DNA from 2 places in the Billgrantia desiderata genome. Region 2 is predicted to be linked to the other one. Evidence: predicted binding sites of a transcription regulator. Region 2 holds the regulator's gene; the other holds the start of a gene.
What was found. The regulator sigma-54, encoded in region 2, starts transcription at its own class of promoters, with help from an activator protein. The targets are predictions, from matches to a motif close to TGGCACNNNNNTTGCTNT.
Positions count from the first base shown of each region.

Region 1: the regulator sigma-54 is predicted to act here: its motif matches at 8,076-8,093, upstream of C4S71_RS18810 (amino acid ABC transporter substrate-binding protein).

Region 1 is NZ_FNVC01000026.1:21,120-30,935, forward strand. It holds gene phnD (phosphate/phosphite/phosphonate ABC transporter substrate-binding protein) at 1-846, opposite strand, end outside; gene C4S71_RS18780 (histidine phosphatase family protein) at 1,035-1,625, shown strand; gene C4S71_RS18785 (hypothetical protein) at 1,745-2,173, shown strand; gene C4S71_RS18790 (sensor domain-containing diguanylate cyclase) at 2,279-3,814, shown strand; gene C4S71_RS18795 (amino acid ABC transporter ATP-binding protein) at 3,792-4,520, opposite strand; gene C4S71_RS18800 (amino acid ABC transporter permease) at 4,571-5,671, opposite strand; gene C4S71_RS18805 (amino acid ABC transporter permease) at 5,682-6,872, opposite strand; gene C4S71_RS18810 (amino acid ABC transporter substrate-binding protein) at 6,982-8,010, opposite strand; gene ahpF (alkyl hydroperoxide reductase subunit F) at 8,308-9,816, opposite strand, start outside.
Region 2 is NZ_FNVC01000002.1:129,033-138,848, reverse strand. It holds gene C4S71_RS02980 (ABC transporter ATP-binding protein) at 1-65, opposite strand, end outside; gene C4S71_RS02975 (calcium/sodium antiporter) at 207-1,154, shown strand; gene C4S71_RS02970 (KpsF/GutQ family sugar-phosphate isomerase) at 1,246-2,202, shown strand; gene C4S71_RS02965 (KdsC family phosphatase) at 2,226-2,783, shown strand; gene lptC (LPS export ABC transporter periplasmic protein LptC) at 2,797-3,417, shown strand; gene lptA (lipopolysaccharide transport periplasmic protein LptA) at 3,414-3,941, shown strand; gene lptB (LPS export ABC transporter ATP-binding protein) at 3,949-4,674, shown strand; gene C4S71_RS02945 (RNA polymerase factor sigma-54) at 4,852-6,273, shown strand; gene hpf (ribosome hibernation-promoting factor, HPF/YfiA family) at 6,382-6,690, shown strand; gene ptsN (PTS IIA-like nitrogen regulatory protein PtsN) at 6,697-7,167, shown strand; gene rapZ (RNase adapter RapZ) at 7,214-8,134, shown strand; gene C4S71_RS02925 (HPr family phosphocarrier protein) at 8,137-8,406, shown strand; gene pmbA (metalloprotease PmbA) at 8,526-9,816, opposite strand, start outside.

The DNA.
Region 1 (9,816 bases), on a different contig from region 2:
GAAGGCTTCCTTGATCTTCTCGACCAGGTCAGGGTGCAGATTATGCGCATAGTTATAGGAGGTGGTGGGGAAGCGGTCGGACTCGTAGATCATGCGCACCTCCTCCTCATCGTAGAGTCCTCGCGCCGCCATACGCTCGATGACTTCTGAGGCCACCGGCGCGGCGTCATAGTCACGGGCGACCACGCCCAGCATCGACTGGTCATGGCTGCCGGAGTAGACCACCTCGTAGTCTTCGTCGGGCACGATGCCGAGCTCCGGGAACAGCGCCCTAGGTGCCAGATTGCCGGAGTTCGACGTGGGCGAGGTGTGCGCCACCCGCTTGCCACGCAGATCCTCCATCTCTTCGATGTCGGAATCGACGTGGGTGTAGACCTGCAGGGTGTAACCGAACTGACCGTCGTCGGAGCCCATCAGGGCGAACGGTACCGCGCCGGCCAGGTTCACCGCGAACGGCGTCGGGCCGGTAGAGAAGCCGGCAATGTGCAGCCGCCCGCTGCGCATGGCCTCGACCTGAGCCGAGTTGGACTGCACGGCAAAGAAGCGTACGTTACGCTCGGTCACCTCCTGGAGGTGATCGATGAAGGGCTGCCAGATGTCGGAGTAGATGGCAGGATCCTCCACCGGGGTATAGGCGAAGATCAGCGTATCGGGATTGGCCCACTCGGATTCGTCGGCGGGCAGATCGGCGACCATGTCGCCATCCTCATCGCAATACAGAGTGTCCAGGTCGCCCCGGGGGCAGTCGGCCTGGGCCTGCGCCGAGATCAGCAGGGCCAGAGGCAGCAGGCTGGAGAGAGCGAGGGCGGCGAAGGGCGGGCGGACGATGGATTTACTGGTTGTCATTGGCGTGTCTCTCTAATCGCTGTAGTTATGTGTACAACATTCCGTATGTAACGCCTAAGCAGACCTTGACACAAGGCAGCGGGATGACCTGACGCATTTTCCCGCCTATCCTGCTCGGAAGCGAACATACCAAAGCCTTCATGATCGCAAACGAAACTAACTCTCAATCTAGGTAGTATGACAAGACGATGTCAAACCGATTTCACCGCGCCTCGGGTTCGCGCCACAATCGCTACCTGCTGATGCGGCATGGTCATAGTGAAGCCAACGAGCGGCACCTGATCATCAGCACCCCGGCCAGGGGGCTCTCGGCGTTCGGCCTCTCCCACCGGGGCGAGGCACAGCTGCAAGAGCTGCTCGCCGACTGGCGCTGGCCGACGCCGACCCGCATCCTGCACTCCGACTTCCTGCGCACCACCGAAACCGCCACCCGAGTGGCCATGCACTTCGGTCTCGCGTTGCAACCCGAACCGCGCCTGCGCGAGCGTGCCTTCGGCGATTTCGAAGGCGGACCGGACAGCCACTATCCCGACGTCTGGGCGCTCGATGCTCACGACCCGGCGCATCGAGAGCATGGCGTGGAGAGCGCCGCCAGCGTCGCCGCTCGCATGCAAGGGGTGATCGCTTCGCTGGAGCAATCGCTGCGCCAGGAGACCGTGCTGTTGGTAAGCCACGGCGATCCGCTGCAGATCCTGCTGACCGCTCTCCAGGGCCGCCCGCTTGGTGAGCATCGCGCCCGTGACGCGCTGCTACCGGCCAGCATCACCTTGCTTGACTGAGCGGTGAAACGTTTCCCGACGTGACGGCTGACGCCGGCCGCGATCTGGGGTAGCATCGAACCGCCGGCAGGGATGTCGGCACGTTCATCGTATGCCGATGTGCCCTAGGGAGGAGCCCGATGCGTCAGTTTCTGTTTCCCCGCCGCCCCATGTCCCGCGGCGTTCTGCTCTTCTTCCATCTCCTGTTGCAGATGGGGCTGCTCGTCGCCGCCGCACTATGGCTGCTGCCACGCACCCCCTGGTTCGCTGCCACCGACTGGTACCTGGCCTGGCCCGAGCTGGCGGCGGGTGCCGGGCTGTGGCTGGCCGCAGCGTTCACGCTGCGCCTGCTCGTCGAACTCTGCCTGCTGCCTCATCACCTCGCCGCTCGTGCCGGCTTCGCGCCCGGCGACGTGGTGACGCGCTCCTTCGAGCGCCGCCCGGCAGTGCACGATGCCCAGGCCGCCTGGACCAGCGAGGCACGCTCGGTCGAGATCGAACCCAGCGTGCTGGGCAGTGCACGAGTGACGCGCCCCGCCGAGTCCCTCAAGCCTCAGGGCAGCATCTGACCTTCAACCGGCCAGGGTTCGGCATTGCCACCGAACACGTCATGGTGTAACCGCAATGTAAGGCTCTGTTATGATCGGTCTACCGCCCGATGGATGAGTCGACCCATGCCGGTTCCGATCCAGCCCGACGCCATGCGCCTCCTCGCCGCTCTCGCCAAGGGCAGCCGGGCCTTGATGAGGGGGCGCTTCTGGGGCGACGGCGTCGATGCACTGCTGGGCGAGATCGGCCAGGCTTCGGGGGCCAGCCGGGTATGGATCTTCCAGTTGCTGGAACTGCAGGACGAGGCGGTCATTCAGGACTATGTGTTCGAGTGGGCCGCCAAGCCAAGCTATCGTCAGCTCACGCAGAAGCGCTTTCGCTTCTTTGCCAGCGTTTTCGATGACCCCACCTATCGCCGCATGGTCGCCGAGCGCCAACGCGGCATGTCGCAACGCTTCATCACCGAAAGGATGGCGCCGGGGCCGCTGCGTGAGAACCTCGAGAGCCAGCAGATACTCTCGATGGTCACGGTTCCCATCATGGTGGACGGCCGCTGGTGGGGCACGCTGGGAATCGATGACTGCGAGCGCCCCCTCGACTGGGAGGGCGCCGGGCTCGACGCACTCGTCATCGCCGCAGAACTGATCGCCTCGTCACTCTATCGTCACCAGCTCGCCAGCCGCCGACGTCAGTTCGAGCTGTTTCAACAGGTCGCCGAATGCGGTATCTGGGAGATCGACCTGCATAGCGGCTCGACCTGGTGCTCTCGCGCCCTGCTGCGCACGCTGGGCTATCCCGACGACTATGCCCGCCTGCCGCTGCGACGGTTGCTGGCCCATATGCTCAGGGCCGACCGACAGCGCCTGTGGAAGCGGATGCGCCAGTGTCTGAGCGACTCAGGCGCAGGCCAGAGTTTTCGCCTGGACGTGCGGCTGCAGCGCCCTGAAACCCCGGCACGCTGGCATGAGATCGTCGCCGAACTGGCTTGCGACACCAGCGACCGGCCCAGCGTCGTATCGGGACTGGTCATCGACATCAGCCGTCGCAAGCAGGGAGAGGAGCGAGCCATGCTCGCCGCCGAGTACGATGAGCTCACCGGCGTGATGAACCGGCGCGGCCTGACGCGCCATCTGCAGACGACGCTGAAGCGCACCTCGACGACGCACTGCCATCTGTTGATGCTCGATATCGACCACTTCAAGCAGATCAACGATCGCTACGGACATCCCGCCGGCGATGCCCTGCTCAAACTGGTCGCCACACGGCTGGACAACGAGCTACGCGGCCAGGACGTGCTGGCCCGCATGGGCGGCGAGGAATTTGCGGTATTCGTCAGCGGGCTCGACGATGCTCAGGCCTGGCAGCTGGGCGAACGTCTGAGGACCAGCATCGCCGATACCCCCTTTTTGCTTCCCCCGCTGGCGGGCATGGCCGCAGCGCCGCCCGTCACCATCACGATCAGCATCGGTATCGCCCGGCTGATGCCCGGCCAGGATCAGGAGCACGCCCAAAGCCTGGCCAGCACTCAGGCCGACCAGGCGCTCTACGCCGCCAAGCGCGCGGGACGCAACCGCGTCATGGCGTATCCTCAGGCGACGCCGGCGTCGCAGCAAGCCACGCCGCCGGCGACCTCCCATCCTAGTGGCCGAGGATCTGACTGAGGAACAGCTGGGTACGCTCGGACTGCGGATTGTTGAAGAAGGGCTCCGGCGCGTTCTCCTCGATGATCTGCCCCTGGTCCATGAAGATCACGCGATCGGCCACGGTCTTGGCGAAGCCCATCTCGTGGGTCACGCAGAGCATGGTCATGCCCTCGTTGGCCAACTCGACCATGACGTCGAGCACCTCCTTGATCATCTCCGGATCGAGCGCCGAGGTGGGCTCGTCGAACAGCATCACCTCGGGGTGCATGCACAGCGAGCGGGCAATCGCCACGCGCTGCTGCTGGCCGCCGGAAAGCTGGCCCGGGTACTTGCGCGCCTGCTCGGCGATACGCACCCGCTCCAGGTAGCGCATGGCCTGCTCCTCGGCCTCGCGCCGCGGTTTCTTCTGCACCCACATGGGCGCCAGGCAGCAGTTTTCCAGCACGGTGAGGTGCGGGAAGAGGTTGAAGTGCTGGAACACCATGCCGACGTTGCGGCGGATCTGCTCGATGCGCTTGACGTCCTGGGTCAGCGGAATGCCGCCGACCACGATCTCGCCGGCCTGATGTTCCTCGAGGTGGTTGATGCAGCGGATCAGCGTCGACTTGCCCGAGCCCGAAGGGCCGCAGATGACGATACGCTCGCCGCGCTTGACCTCGAGATCGATGTCACGCAGCACATGGAAGTCGCCGTACCACTTGTTGACGCCGCGCATCTCGACCATGGGGGTCTCGTTGCCGGCCTTGGTTGCTTGTTCAGTCATTGTTCTCATTCCTATCTCTTATGGCCGGTGTGCAGCTTCCGCTCCAGGTACTGGCTGTAGCGCGACATGCTGAAGCAGAAGATCCAGAACATGAACGCGGCGAACACGTAGCCCTCCAGGGCGAAGCCCAGCCAGCGGGAATCCGACAGCGCCGCCTGGACGATGCCCAACAGGTCGAACAGACCGATGATCATGACCAGGGTGGTGTCCTTGAACAGCGAGATGAAGGTATTGACGATGCCGGGGATCATCATCTTCAGCGCCTGAGGCAGCACGATCAGGCCCATGCGCATCCAGTAGCCCATGCCCAGCGCCGCCGCCGCCTCTTCCTGGCCGCGGGGAATCGCCTGCAGGCCGCCACGGATGACCTCGGCCATGTAGGCGCTCTGGAACAGGGTGATCCCGATCAGCGCCCGCACCAGACGGTCGACGCTGACGCCGGTGGGCAGGAACAGCGGCAGCATGACCGAGGCCATGAACAGGATGGTGATCAGCGGCACGCCGCGCCAGAACTCGATGAACACCACGCAAAAGCTCTTGACGATGGGCATCTGCGAGCGCCGCCCCAGGGCCAGCAGGATACCGATCGGCAGGGCCGCCACCATGCCCACCACCGCCAGGATAAGGGTCAGCATCAGCCCGCCCCAGCGATGGGTTTCCACCACACGCAGCCCGAAGTAGCCGCCGTAGAGCAGGAAGAAGGCAAACACCGGGAAGGCCACCAGCGTCGCCAGGGCCACCCAGCGCTTGAGGGGCAGGCGCGGGATGGCCAGCCAGGCGATCAGCACCGCGAAAGTCGCGAACACGATGTTGACCCGCCACAGCTCAGTACGCGGATACAGGCCATAGATGAACTGTGTCAAACGCGCGTTGACGAACACCCAGCAGGCCCCTTCGCGAGAGCAGTCGTCACGGCTGGTACCGACCCAGTCGGCATTGATGAAGGCCCACTGGATCGTGGGTGTCAGCAGCACGTACAGCAGGTAGAGCCCGAGCAGCGTAAAGACGGTGTTCACCGGCCCGCTGAACAGATTGATGCGCAGCCAGGCGATGGGCCCGACCGTATTGCCGGGCGCCGGACGCGCCTCGATCATCTTGTGTTGAACAGTCATGGCGCCTCTCCTAGCGTTCCACCAGCGCCACGCGGGCGTTGAACCAGTTCATGAACATCGACACCAGCAGACTGATGATCAGGTAGACCGCCATGGTCATGGAGATCACCTCGATCGCCTGACCCGTCTGGTTGAGCGTGGTGCCGGCGAATACCGAAACAAGGTCCGGATAGCCGATGGCGGTGGCCAGCGAGGAGTTCTTGATCAGGTTGAGATACTGGCTGGTCAGCGGCGGAATGATCACGCGCAGCGCCTGCGGCACCACTACCAGGCGCAGCACGAGTTTCTGCGGCAGGCTCAGCGCCTGGGCCGCCTCGGTCTGGCCATGGGGAATCGCCTGGATGCCTGAGCGCACGATCTCGGCAATGAACGACGCCGTATAGATCGAGAGTGCCAGCCACAGCGCCAGGAACTCGGGAATGATGGTGATGCCGCCGCGGAAGTTGAAACCGCGCAGCTCCGGTACGTCCCAGGTGACGGGCACGCCGGTCGCCACCAGCACCAGCATGGGCAGGCCGAGAATCAACGCCAGCGAGATCCAGCCGGCCGGCAGGCGCTTGCCGGTGGCCTCGTGACGGCGCTTGTTCCAGATGACCAGGGCGATGCTGGCCACGATGGCCACGACAAAGGTCAATGGAATCAGCCCGAAACCCGATTCGAACAGCGGCTCCGGCAGGTAGAGGCCGCGCACGTTGAGAAAGATGACCTCGCCGAGCGAGTAACTGTCCCGCGCCGCAGGCATGGCGCGCAGCACGGCGAAGTACCAGAAGAAGATCTGCAGCAGCAGAGGAATGTTGCGGAATATCTCGATGTAACCGCTGGCCAGCCGCGCAATGAGCCAGTTGGGCGAGAGCCGGGCGATACCGACGATGAAGCCGATGATGGTGGCCGCAATGACCCCCAGGGCGGAAACCAGCAGGGTATTGAGCAGGCCTACCACGAAGGTGCGGCCGTAGGTGCTCTGCGATGAGTATTCGATCAGGCTCTGGCCGATGCCGAACCCGGCGGTTCTGTCCAGAAAGCCGAAGCCGGTGGTGATGCCACGGGCGGCCAGGTTGTCCTGGGTGTTGCCGATGATGTAGAGCAGGAAGGCGGCAACGGCGGCAATCAACAGAACCTGAAATAATAATGCGCGCTTGGCGCGGTCACGCCAGAAGGGCGGCTTTGGGCCCAATGTATGGGCCTTGGGACGAACGGACATGAAGGGACTCTCCGCCTGGATCCGTCAAGCAATCTTCAAGCCCCGGCCCGGGGTGACCGGGCCGGGGCACAGTTGGATCGAGGCACCTCAGGTGACTCGGGCGGTTGGATCAGCGGATCGGCGGAGCGTACTGAATGCCGCCGTTGGTCCACAGCGCATTGATACCGCGCTCGATCTGCAGCGGTGAACCCATACCGACGTTGCGCTCGAAGCTTTCGCCGTAGTTGCCCACTTGGCTGATGATGTTGTAGGCCCAGTTCGCATCGAGGCCCATGCCTTCACCGTAGTTGCCGTCCTGTCCCAGCAGACGGGCGATATCCGGATCGTCGGAGTTGCGCATCTCATCGACGTTTTCCTGGGTGATGCCCATCTCTTCGGCGTTGAGCATGGCGAACAGCGACCACTTGACGATGTTGAACCACTGATCGTCGCCCTGACGTACCACCGGTCCCAGCGGCTCCTTGGAGATGATTTCGGGCAGGATCACGGACTGGTCGGGATCGGAGAGCTGGATGCGCAGCGCGGCCAGCTGTGAGGTATCGGAGGTCAGCACGTCGCAGCGACCGGCCTCGTAGCCACCCACGGTCTGCTCTGAGGTGTCGAAAACGATGGGATCGAACTCCATGCCGTTGGCGCGGAAGTAGTCGGCCACGTTGAGTTCGGTGGTGGTCCCGGACTGCACGCAGATGGCGGCGCCGTCGAGATCCAGGGCGCTGGAGACACCAAGATCGCGGTTGATCATGAAGCCGATGCCGTCGTAGAACGTCACACCGGTGAAGTTCAGACCCAGGGTGGTATCGCGAGTGGTGGTCCAGGTGGTGTTGCGCGAGAGCACATCGACCTCGCCGGACTGCAGCGCCGTGAAGCGCTCCACGGCGTTAAGGGAGATGTAGCGTACGGCATCGGCATCGCCGAACACCGCGGCCGCCACGGCACGACAGACATCGACGTCCAGGCCCTGCCATTCGCCCTGATCGTCCGGCGCGGAGAAACCGGGCAGGCCGTCGCTGACGCCACACTGCACGGCACCACGTTGAATGGTGTTCTGCAGGGTGTTCGCCGAAGCCAGGGAGGCAGTACCCAGTGCCAGTACCGCTGCGGAAGTGGCCAGAAGCCACTTGTTCTTGTTGTCGCGCATGGAAAAAACCCTCGTTGGTTCTTGGTGTTCTTGAACGATGCATGCCTGAGCATGTGCCCAGCACCTTAGCAAGGTTTGTTCCAGGACGGGGATAGTGCAGGCAAAACTATTATTCAACGGTCGTAGAGAAGGCGATCCGGCCTGCAGTCATGCCTCATTTTGGTGCCCCAGGGGAGATATCGGCACGCCGCTGGCGCACGACGTTCAACGCCAGACGGCGCAAGCAAAAACGCCCCGCAGGTACGACCTGGGGGGCGCGAGATGGTGGATGCCTGCAGCGGGTCGCAGGCACCTGGGTCAGTGGCGAATCAGATAGTCGAAGGCGCCGAGGGCGGCCTTCGAGCCCTCGCCCATGGCGATGACGATCTGCTTGTAGGGCACGGTGGTGACGTCGCCGGCGGCGAAGATGCCGGGCACCGAGGTCATGCCGCGCTCGTCGATCACGATCTCGCCGCGCTGAGACAGCTCGATGGGCGAGTCGGTGAGCCACTCGGTGTTGGGCACCAGGCCGATCTGCACGAAGATGCCTTCCAGCTCGAGCCGCTTGATCTCGCCGCTGGCTCGCTCTTCATAGGTCAGGCCGTTGACCCGGGTACCGTCGCCGTTCACCTCGGTGGTGCGCGCGCCGAGGATGATCTCGACGTTGGGCAGGCTCTTCAGCTTCTTCTGCAGCACCGCGTCGGCGCGCATCTCGTCCATGAACTCGATCAGCGTCACGTGGCCGACGATGCCGGCCAGGTCGATGGCCGCCTCGACGCCGGAGTTGCCGCCGCCGATCACCGCCACGCGCTTGCCCTTGAACAGCGGACCGTCGCAGTGGGGGCAGTAGGCCACGCCCTTGTTGCGGTACTCGGCCTCGCCGGGCACGTTCATCTCGCGCCAGCGGGCACCGGTGGAGAGAATCAGCGTCTTGCTCTTGAGGCGCGCGCCGGATTCGAACTCCACCTCGTGCTCGCCGCCCTGGTCGGCGGCCGGGATCAGCTTGACCGCACGCTGCAGGTTCATGATGTCGGCCTCGTACTCCTTGACGTGCTGCTCGAGGGCCGCGGCCAGCTTGGGGCCTTCGGTGTAGGGCACGGAGATGAAGTTCTCGATGGCCATGGTGTCGAGCACCTGACCGCCGAAGCGCTCGGCCGCCACGCCGGTACGGATACCCTTGCGCGCGGCGTAGATGGCCGCCGCGGCGCCGGCCGGACCGCCGCCCACCACCAGCACGTCGAAGGCATCCTTCTCGTTGAGCTTGGCCGCCTCGCGCTGGGCCGCGCCGGTGTCGACCTTGGCCAGGATCTGCTCCAGGCTCATGCGCCCCTGATCGAAGGGCTCGCCGTTGAGGTAGATGCTCGGCACCGACATGATCTGGCGCTCTTCGACCTCACCCTGAAACAGCGCGCCGTCGATGGCGACGTGGCGCACGCCCGGGTTGAAGATGGCCATCAGGTTGAGCGCCTGCACCACGTCGGGGCAGTTCTGGCACGACAGCGAGTAGTAGGTCTCGAAGTGGAACTCGCCTTCGAGCGCCTTGATCTGGGCGAGGGTGTCGTCGCTGACCTTGGGCGGATGGCCGCCCACCTGCAGCAGCGCCAGCACCAGCGAGGTGAACTCGTGGCCCATGGGTATGCCGGCGAAGACCACGCCGGTCTCCTCGCCGGGACGGTTCAGGGCGAAGGAGGGCTTGCGCGCATCCATACCGTCCAGGCGCAGGGTGATCTTGTCGCACAGGGCGACGATGTCCTTCAGCAGCCCATGCAGCTCCTGGGATTTCGCGCCGTCATCGAGGGATGCGACGATCTCGAACGGCTGCGTGAC
Region 2 (9,816 bases):
AAAATGGTCTTTTCACCGCGTGAGAAGTGCAGGCCCTTCACCTCCACGAGGGGGGATTCGATCATGCTGCAAGGTCCAAGAAAGAATTATCGAACATCGTATCCTAATCATGCCGCCCGGCGCCAGCCTGCACGCCCTGTCGCTTGCACCGGAGCCACCGAAGACGTCTAATGTGCCACCTCGTATCCTAGCTGCGACCCTTCATCATGCTGCTGCCTGCCATCGCGATCGCCCTGGGCCTTGCCGTACTCGTGTGGAGCGCCGACCGCTTCGTCAATGCCGCTGCCGCCACGGCGAGTCGCACCGGGCTTAGCGCCATGCTGGTCGGCATGACCGTGGTGGCGCTGGGTACCTCGGCCCCCGAGATGGTGGTAGCGGTATTTGCCGCTCTCGATGGCCTGCCCGACCTGGCCACGGGCAACGCCCTGGGCTCCAACATCGCCAACATCGGCCTGGTACTGGGCATGACCGCCCTGATTCGCCCGATCCCGATACGCTTCTCGATGGTCCGGCGTGAATTGCCCCTGCTGCTGGGCGCCACCGGCCTGGCCGGCTATGCCTTGGCCAACGGCATCCTGGGACGCTTCGACGCACTGTTCCTGGGCCTGCTACTGGTCTTCAGCCTGTGGTGGCTGCTGCGTGCCGACACTCCCGACGCTCCGGCGGACGACGCCATACCCGCGATGACGCTCCAGAAGGCTCTCGCCTGGCTGGCCTTCACGCTCGTCCTGCTGGCGCTCAGCTCGCGCACGCTGGTATGGGGCGCCAGCGAGCTGGCCCGCGGCCTGGGGGTCAGCGAACTGATCATCGGCCTCACCATCGTGGCAGTGGGCACCAGCCTGCCCGAGCTCGCCGCCTGCATTGCCAGCGCCATCAAGCGCCACCACGACCTGGCCATCGGCAACGTGATCGGCTCGAACCTGTTCAACCTACTGGCCGTGCTGCCGATTCCCGGCCTGCTGGCGCCCGGCCCGATCGACCCCGCCGCCGCCAGCCGCGACTTTCCGATCATGCTGCTGCTGACTCTCGGCATGGGCATGCTCCTGCTGTGGTTCCGCCACGGCCGGCTCGGGCGCCTGCCCGGCGCGCTCTTCCTGGGCATCTACCTGGTCTATCTGACCTGGCTGGCCGCGGCCGCCGGCGGTGCCACTTGAGCGATTCCTCGCAAAGGACAACAATCAGCGCATGACCAACGACACTGCAACGCCGACAGATCAGAACGCCCCAGCGGCAGAGGACTCGCCCATGCGGGCCAGCGCCCGCCGCACCCTGCACATCGAGGAGCAGGCCGTCGCCGCGCTGGCCGGACGCCTCGACAGCCACTTCGACCGTGCCTGCGAGCTGATACTCGCCTGCCAGGGGCGGGTGGTGGTGACCGGCATGGGCAAGTCGGGCCATGTCGCCGGCAAGATCGCCGCTACCCTGGCCAGCACCGGCACCCCTGCCTTCTTCGTGCATCCAGGCGAGGCCAGCCACGGCGACCTGGGCATGATCACCCCCGGCGACGTGGTACTGGCCCTGTCGAACTCCGGCGAGACGGCAGAAGTCACCGCCCTGCTGCCGCTGCTCAAGCGCATCGGCACGCCGCTGGTGAGCATGACGGGACGCCCCGACTCGACCCTGGCTCGTCACGCCGATGCCCATCTCGATGCCGGCGTCGAACGCGAGGCCTGCCCGCTCGATCTGGCGCCGACGGCCTCCACCACCGCTGCCCTGGCGCTGGGCGATGCGCTGGCGGTGGCACTGCTCGAGGCACGCGGCTTCACCGCCGAGGACTTCGCCATGTCGCACCCGGGCGGCAGCCTGGGCAAGCGCCTGCTGCTGCGCGTCGGCGACCTGATGCACCAGGGCGACCGGCTGCCCCGCGTACCGCTGGGCAGCCCCCTGCGCGACGCCCTGCTCGAGATTACCCGCCAGGGCCTCGGCTTCACCTGCGTCGTCGATGAGCAGAATCAATTGATCGGTGTCTATACCGACGGCGATCTGCGTCGCACGCTCGATCAGCACCAGGATCTGAGCCGGCTGACGGTAGACGACGTCATGACCCGTCCCGGCAAGCGCATCAGCGCCGACGTGCTGGCCGCCGAAGCGGTGCGCGTGATGGAAGACAACCTGATCACGGCGCTGGCCGTGGTCGATGACGAAGGCCACCCGATCGGTGCCCTGCACATGCACGACCTGCTGCGAAGCGGCGTGATCTGACTTCACTCTGACAAGGAGAGCCCATGGCGCTCGCCACCTCGACCCTCGACCCGCGTCTGCTCGACCGCTTGCGCAAGATTCGCCTGCTCGCCCTGGACGTGGATGGCGTGCTCACCGACGGGCGGCTTTACTTCCAGGCCGACGGCGTCGAGATCAAGGCGTTCCATACCCAGGACGGCCTGGGCATCAAGCTATTGCGCCGCGCCGGACTGCAGGTTGCCTTCATCACCGGCAGGGAGTCGCCCATGGTCAGCCATCGCGCTGCCGCCCTGGGCGTCGACCACGTCTTTCAGGGCTGCGAGGACAAGCTCGCCACGCTGCGCGAGCTGTGCAATCGCAAGGGCTTCGAACTCGAGCAGGTCGCCTTCTGCGGTGACGACCTGCCCGATCTGGCGCCCATTCAACGCACCGGTGTCGGCATCACCGTGCCCGGCGCCCCGCCCTACATCCGTGCCCTGGCCGATCACGTGACCGAGCGCAGCGGCGGCCATGGCGCAGTGCGCGAGATCTGCGATCTGCTGCTCGAGGCGCAGGGGCATCGCGACGCCCTGATCGACACTTACCTGCACGGCAAGCGCTGAGGTCGCCCCGCCGATGCTGCGTCGTCTGCCGCGCCCCTCGTTCCGTCTCTGGCTGTTTCTGCTGCTGCTGGCGCTGGGCGGCCTGATCACCTGGCTGGACCCATGGCAGCCCCCACCCCCCGGCCCGGTACCCACCGACGAAGCCGGCGAGCCCGACTACTTCCTTGAGCAGGCCCGCCTGACGCGCTTCGATATCGAAGGCCGCGCTCACCAGCGGCTGGAGAGCCCGCGCCTGGTACACACTCCCCACGACGACGTGACACGCGCCGTCACGCCGCTGGCGCACCTGATCGACCGCGAGGGCCGGCTGTGGGTGGCCAGCGGCCAGGAGGGGCGGCTCGGCCCGGGTGGCAACCCGCTGACGCTTACCGGCGACGCCCGTCTCTTCGCCCCCGAGGAGCGCTGGCAGCTCGACACCGAGGTGCTGCACTACGACGCCAACGTCGGACACGCCTGGAGCGATACGCCGGCGCTGCTGCAGCAGCCGCCGCAGCACATGCGCGGCGAACGTTTCGACGCCTGGATCCATGACAACCGGGCACGATTGACCGACAATGTGCGCGGCTATCACCCCCCGGAAGGCGCTCAGCCGGGACAGGCCGACCCCGTCACCCTGGAGGAACTCACGCCATGAAGCGATGCAAGCCGTCGACGCCTCGCACGCTGCTCACCCTGGCATTGATCGGCCTGGCATGGAGCCCTGCCGCGAGCATGGCCCAGCAGCGCGACGCCGATCAGCCCATTCATATCGAAGCCGACCGGCTCGATCTCGACGACGTTGCCGGCACGGCGGTCTACACCGGCGACGTGGACATTCGCCAGGGCACCATGCGCATCACCGGCGACCGCGTCGAACTCCGGCGCAATGCGGCCGGTGAGCTTTCCCGCGCCACGGCCCGCGGCGAGCGCGCCTACCTCGAGCAGCAGCCCGATCCCGACCAACCCGTGGTACGCGGCTGGGGACGCACCGTCATCTATCACGCCGCCGAACGCCGCGTCGAGCTGATCGACCGTGCCGAGCTGCACCAGGGCGGAGATACCTTCGATGGCGGCTATCTCGAGTACTTCCTCGACCGTCGCGTGGTCCAGGCCCGCGCCGAGAGCGAAGGCGTCGAAGGACGCCAGCGTATCCGCATGACCCTGCAACCGGAGCGCTGAGATGGCGATGAAGACCCTGCACGCCCGCCACCTGGCGAAGAGCTACAAACGCCGGCGCGTGGTGCACGACATCAGCCTCTCCATCGAGCAGGGCTGCGTGGTGGGGCTGCTCGGCCCCAACGGAGCCGGCAAGACCACCTCGTTCTACATGATCGTGGGCCTGGTCAAGGCCGATGCCGGCAACGTCTGCATCGACGACCTCGACCTCTCGAAGAGCGCCATGCACGAGCGGGCCAAGGCGGGCATCGGCTACCTGCCGCAGGAGGCTTCGATCTTCCGCAAGCTCTCGGTGGCCGACAACATCATGGCCATCCTGGAGACCCGCAAGGATCTGGATCGACAAGGGCGTCATCAGCGCCTGGAGCAGCTGCTGCAGGACTTTCACGTCACGCACATCCGCGACAACCTCGGCATGAGCCTGTCGGGCGGTGAGCGGCGGCGCGTGGAGATCGCCCGCGCGCTGGCCACCGAGCCGGCCTTCATTCTGCTGGACGAGCCCTTTGCCGGCGTCGATCCGATCTCGGTGGGCGAGATCAAAGGCATCATCCGCCAACTCAAGGCCCGCGACATCGGCGTGCTGATCACCGATCACAACGTCCGCGAGACGCTGGATATCTGCGATTCGGCCTATATCGTCGGCGACGGTCAGATCATCGCGGAAGGCGATGCCGAGGCCATTCTGGCCAACCGTCGGGTAAGGGAAGTCTATCTCGGCGAAGACTTCCGTCTATAGCAGCGCCCCTGCCCATAGCGCATTCCGACCCAACAAACAAGAGCATGATCTTACATTAAAATTCCCTAACGGGCATGAATATTGCCGATGGCATGCTTATTGCAGCTCTGCGCTCTTGCAAGTGATCGTCGGCCAGTCTAGGGTAGAGTCTTTCCGGCAGATGAGCCCATTATTCTCATGGCCATGAAAGCATCCTTGCAACTGCGAGTCGGCACTCAGCTGACCATGACCCCACAGCTGCAGCAGGCCATCGCGCTGCTGCAGCTCTCCACCCTGGACCTGCGCCAGGAGATCCAGCAGGCCCTCGAGTCCAATCCCATGCTCGAGCTCGACGACGGCTTCGGCGAACAAGCCGTCAGCGAGCCCCAGAGCGACGACTGGGCCAGCGAAATTCCCGGCGAGCTCTCCACCGACAGCGACTGGACGGATACCTATCCGGATCATGGCAGCGGCGCCGGCGGCGCCACCGGCGAAGGCCCCGATTTCGAACGCCAGGCCGCGGGACAGACGCTGGCCGGCCACCTGATGTGGCAACTGGCGATGATCGATGTGAACGAGCGTCAGCGGCAGATCGCCGAAAGCCTGATCGATGCCGTCGACGGCACCGGCTACCTGACCCAGCCGCTGGAAGAGATCCGCGACGGCCTGCGTCGCCAGGGCCTCGAGGGGCTGCCTACCCGTGAGGTCGAGCAGGTGCTGCTGCGCCTGCAGCAGTTCGAACCCACCGGCGTGTTCGCCAGGGACCTGCGCGAATGCCTGATGCTGCAGCTCGCCACCCTGCCCGACGATACGCCCCTGCTGCCCCAGGCACGCCGCCTGGTGCGCCAGTTCCTCGAAGCCCTGGCCGCCGACGACCGTCGCCTGCTCAAGCGGCGCCTGAGCCTGGACGACGAGGCCCTCGACGACGCCATTGCCCTGGTGCGCTCGCTGAACCCGCGCCCTGGCAGCGCCTATGCCGAGGTCGGCAGCAACTACATCACCCCCGACCTGGTCGCCTATCACGACGAGTCCGGCTGGCGCGTGGAGCTCAATGCCGAAGCGCTGCCACGCCTGCGCATCCAGCCCGACTACGTCGCCCTGGTGCGCCGCGCCGACAAGAGTCAGGACAACCAGTTCCTCAAGGATCACCTGCAGGAAGCCCGCTGGTTGATGAAGAGCCTGGCCAGCCGTAACGACACCCTGCTGCGAGTGGGGCGCGAGATCATGGCCCGCCAGATCGACTTCCTGGAGCAGGGCGAGGAGGCGATGAAGCCGCTGGTACTGGCCGACATCGCCCAGGCCGTGGAGATGCACGAATCGACCATCTCGCGGGTCACGACGCAGAAGTTCATCCACACGCCGCGCGGCGTGTTCGAGCTGAAGTATTTCTTCTCCAGCCACGTTGGCGGCAACGGCGAGGGGGATGCTCACTCCAGCACCGCGATTCGCGCCCGCATTCGCAAGCTGATCGCCGACGAGCCACCGCGCAAACCGCTCTCCGACAGTCGTCTGGTGGAGCTGCTGGCCGACGACGGCATTCAGGTGGCGCGCCGCACCGTGGCCAAGTATCGTGAAGCGCTGGGAATACCTTCCTCGAGCGAACGCAAGCGCTTTCGTTGAACTCGGCGCGCAGCGTTGACGCCGGACAAGAGCGTCGTTCGGAGGGGTTTGCAAGGAGGCAAAAAGGGTTACAATCAAACCACCACTCGAAGGACGAAGGAGCTCGTCATGCAAGTCAACATTACCGGCCATCATGTTGAACTGACCGATTCCCTGCGTGACTACGTGAGCGAAAAGCTCAACCGCGTCCAACGGCACTACGACAACATCACCAACGTGCAGGTCACCCTCTCGATCGAGAAGGAGCGCCAGCAGGCCGCTTGCACGCTGCATGCCGCCGGTGCCGATCTGCATGCCGAAGCCTCCGACCCGGACATGTACGCCGCCATCGATGCGCTGACCGACAAGCTCGATCGTCAACTGGTCAAGCACAAGGAAAAGGCCCAGGCCCGCGCCCAGGGCGCCGGCATTCGCTGAGTTGCCATGACACTGGAAAACATACTGCCCCCTGAGCGCGCGCTGTTCGACGTTCCCGGGGGCAGCAAGAAGAGGGTGCTGGAGTTCTTCAGCACCTTCATTGCGCAGAACACCCCGAGCCTCGACAGCCAGGAGGTCTTCGGCCGATTGATCGGCCGTGAGCGGCTGGGCAGTACCGGCATCGGCAACGGCGTCGCCATCCCGCACGCGCGAAGCCCGCACTGTCACAGCCCAGTCGCCGCCTTCCTCAAGCTGGCCGAGCCCATCGATTTCGACGCCATCGACGGCGAGCCGGTCGATCTGGTCTTCGTGCTGCTGGTACCCGAGGAGGCCGACGACACGCATCTGTCGCTGCTGAGCCAGGTCGCCGGCGTGATGAACGATGCCGAGACCCGTTCGCAACTGCGCAAGTGCGAAAGCCAGCGCGAACTTCACGAGCGTCTCATCGGCGCCATTCGACGACAGTCCTCGGCCTGACCGCCATCCCCAGCCGCTCGGCCAGCCCCTGATCAGGAGAAACGTAATGCAGCTTGTGATCATCAGCGGCCGCTCAGGCTCCGGCAAGTCGATCGCACTGCAGGCGCTCGAAGACATCGGCTACTACGCCATCGACAACCTGCCGGCGATGCTGCTCGGCTCCCTGGTCGATGAACTGCGCGGCTCACCCACGGTACAGCAGTGCATCGCCGTAAGCATCGATGCACGCAATCTTCCTCATGCGTTGGAACGGTTCCCCAGGCTGCTGGAGGAGCTGCGTGCCAAGCAGGTCGACTGCCAGATCGTCTACCTCACCACCGATGCGCGAATCCTGATCGAGCGCTACTCCGCCACCCGGCGCCGGCACCCGCTGACCCGCGACCGGGACATGACCCTGAGCGAGGCGATCGAGACTGAAGACACGACGCTGAGCGAGATTCGCAACCTGGCCGACCTGATCATCGATACCTCGCGGCTTTCGGTCCACGACCTGCGCGGGCGCATCACCGAACAGGTGGCCAGCCATCGCGCCGACCAACTGACCCTCACGGTGGAGTCGTTCGGTTTCAAGGGCGGCGTACCGCTGGACGCCGATATCGTGTTCGACGCGCGCTGCCTGCCCAATCCCTACTGGGACCCGCGCCTGCGCGCGGCGACCGGCCGCGAAGCGAGCATCGTGGAGTTTCTCGAACAGTACCCTCTGGTCCACCAGATGCACGAGGACATCGTCACCTGGGTCGAGCGCTGGCTGCCGGCCTATCGCGACAGCCATCGCAGCTATCTCACGGTCGCCATCGGCTGCACCGGCGGCCAGCATCGCTCGGTGTACCTGGCCGAGCGCCTCGCCCGCCACCTCGCCCAGCAGCAGCCCGACGTGCGTCTGCGCCACCGCGAGCTCGGCATCCATATACCGGTCTCTACCACGCAGGAGATGACCGCAGCGCCATCCGACCGCAAGGAAACCTGAGCGTGCCCAGCCGCAAGCTGACTCTGACCAACAAACGCGGCCTCCATGCACGCGCTGCCACCAAGCTGGTTCAGTGCTGCCAGCCTTTCGATGCACGCGTGTTCGTCTGCCGAGGCGCCCAGCAGGCCGAGGCCACCAACATCATGGCCCTGCTGATGCTCGGCGCCCCGTGCGGCACCGAACTCGACATCAACGCCGAGGGTGCGGATGCGGAAGCGGTTCTCGAGGCCATCGAGGCTCTCTTCGAGGCCCGCTTCGATGAGGATCTTTAGGAATGGCTGCGCTCGGCCATGTGGCGTCGAAGCCCTCTTCGCAGTGCTCATCGGGCTTCGCCTGGTCTGACCATCGCTCGCTCATCCGCGAGCTTTTGCGGTAAGGCCCAATATACGATTCAGCTGCCTGCCACGGTCATCTCGTCGATCAGCCAGCTGCCGGTGTGAATGCTGCCGCGGGTGTCGATGTCGCTGCCCACGGCCTGCAGGCCCTTGAACATCGTCTCGAGATTGCCGGCGATGGTGAACTCCTCGACCGGATACTGGATCTCACCGTTCTCGACCCAGAAGCCAGCCGCTCCGCGGGAGTAGTCGCCGGTCACGCCGTTCACCCCCTGGCCCATCAGCTCGGTCACCAGCACCCCACGCCCCATGCGGGCCAACAGCTCTTCGCGCGCCGCCAGCGGTGCCGCGATCCGCAGGTTGCGGGCGCCGCCGGCGTTGCCCGTGGTCTGCAGGCCCAGGCGGCGTGCGCTGTAGGCCGACAGCATGTAGCTGGCCAGACGCCCCTCTTCGATGAAAACGTTGTCACGAGTCTGCACGCCGTCGTTGTCGAACGGGGAGCTGGCCATGGCACCGCGCTCCATGGGCCGCTCGCCGAGCGTGAACCAGTCGGGAAACAGCCTCTCTCCCAGCCGATCGCACAGGAACGAGGCCTGACGATAGAGCGAACCGCCGGCGATGGCACTCATCAGGTGACCGACGAGACCGCTGGCGACGGTGGCATCGAACATCACCGGCAGGCGCCCGGTGGCGGGCCGACGCGCCCCCAGCCGCTGCAGGGTGCGCTCGGCCGCCTTGCGGCCGACCGACTCGGCGTCGCGCAGTTCACGCGGGTTACGTGCACTGGTGTAGTCGTAGTCGCGCTGCATGCCGCTCGCATCCTCGGCGATCAGCATGCAGGAGAGCGAGTGGCGGCTGCCGCGCTGGCTGCCGAGAAAGCCATGGCTGTTGGCGTAGACCCTCACCCCTTCGCCGCTGGAGAGCGAGGCACCCTCCGACTGACGTATGCCCGCCTCGGCGCGGCCTGCCGCTTCACAGGCCAGCGCCAGCTCGATGGCCTGCTCGGTGCTGAGCGGCCAGGGGTGGTGCACGTCGAGGTCGGGCAGCTCGGTGGCCATCAGCTCGGCGTCGGCCAGGCCCGCGGCGGGATCTTCACCGGTGTAGAGCGCAATGGCCATGGCCTTCTCCACGACCTCGCGGATCGACGCCTCACCGGCATCGGTGGAGGAAGCGCTGCCCTTGTGGCCACGCAGGTAGACGGTCACGGCAATACCCTGATCGCGGGAAAGCTCGACGGATTCCACCTCGCCTTCCCGCACGCTGATGCCGATACCCTGGTCGACGCTGGCCCCTACCTCACAGGCATCGGCTCCCAGGTGTCGCGCCAGCGCCAGCGCCTGCTCGGCA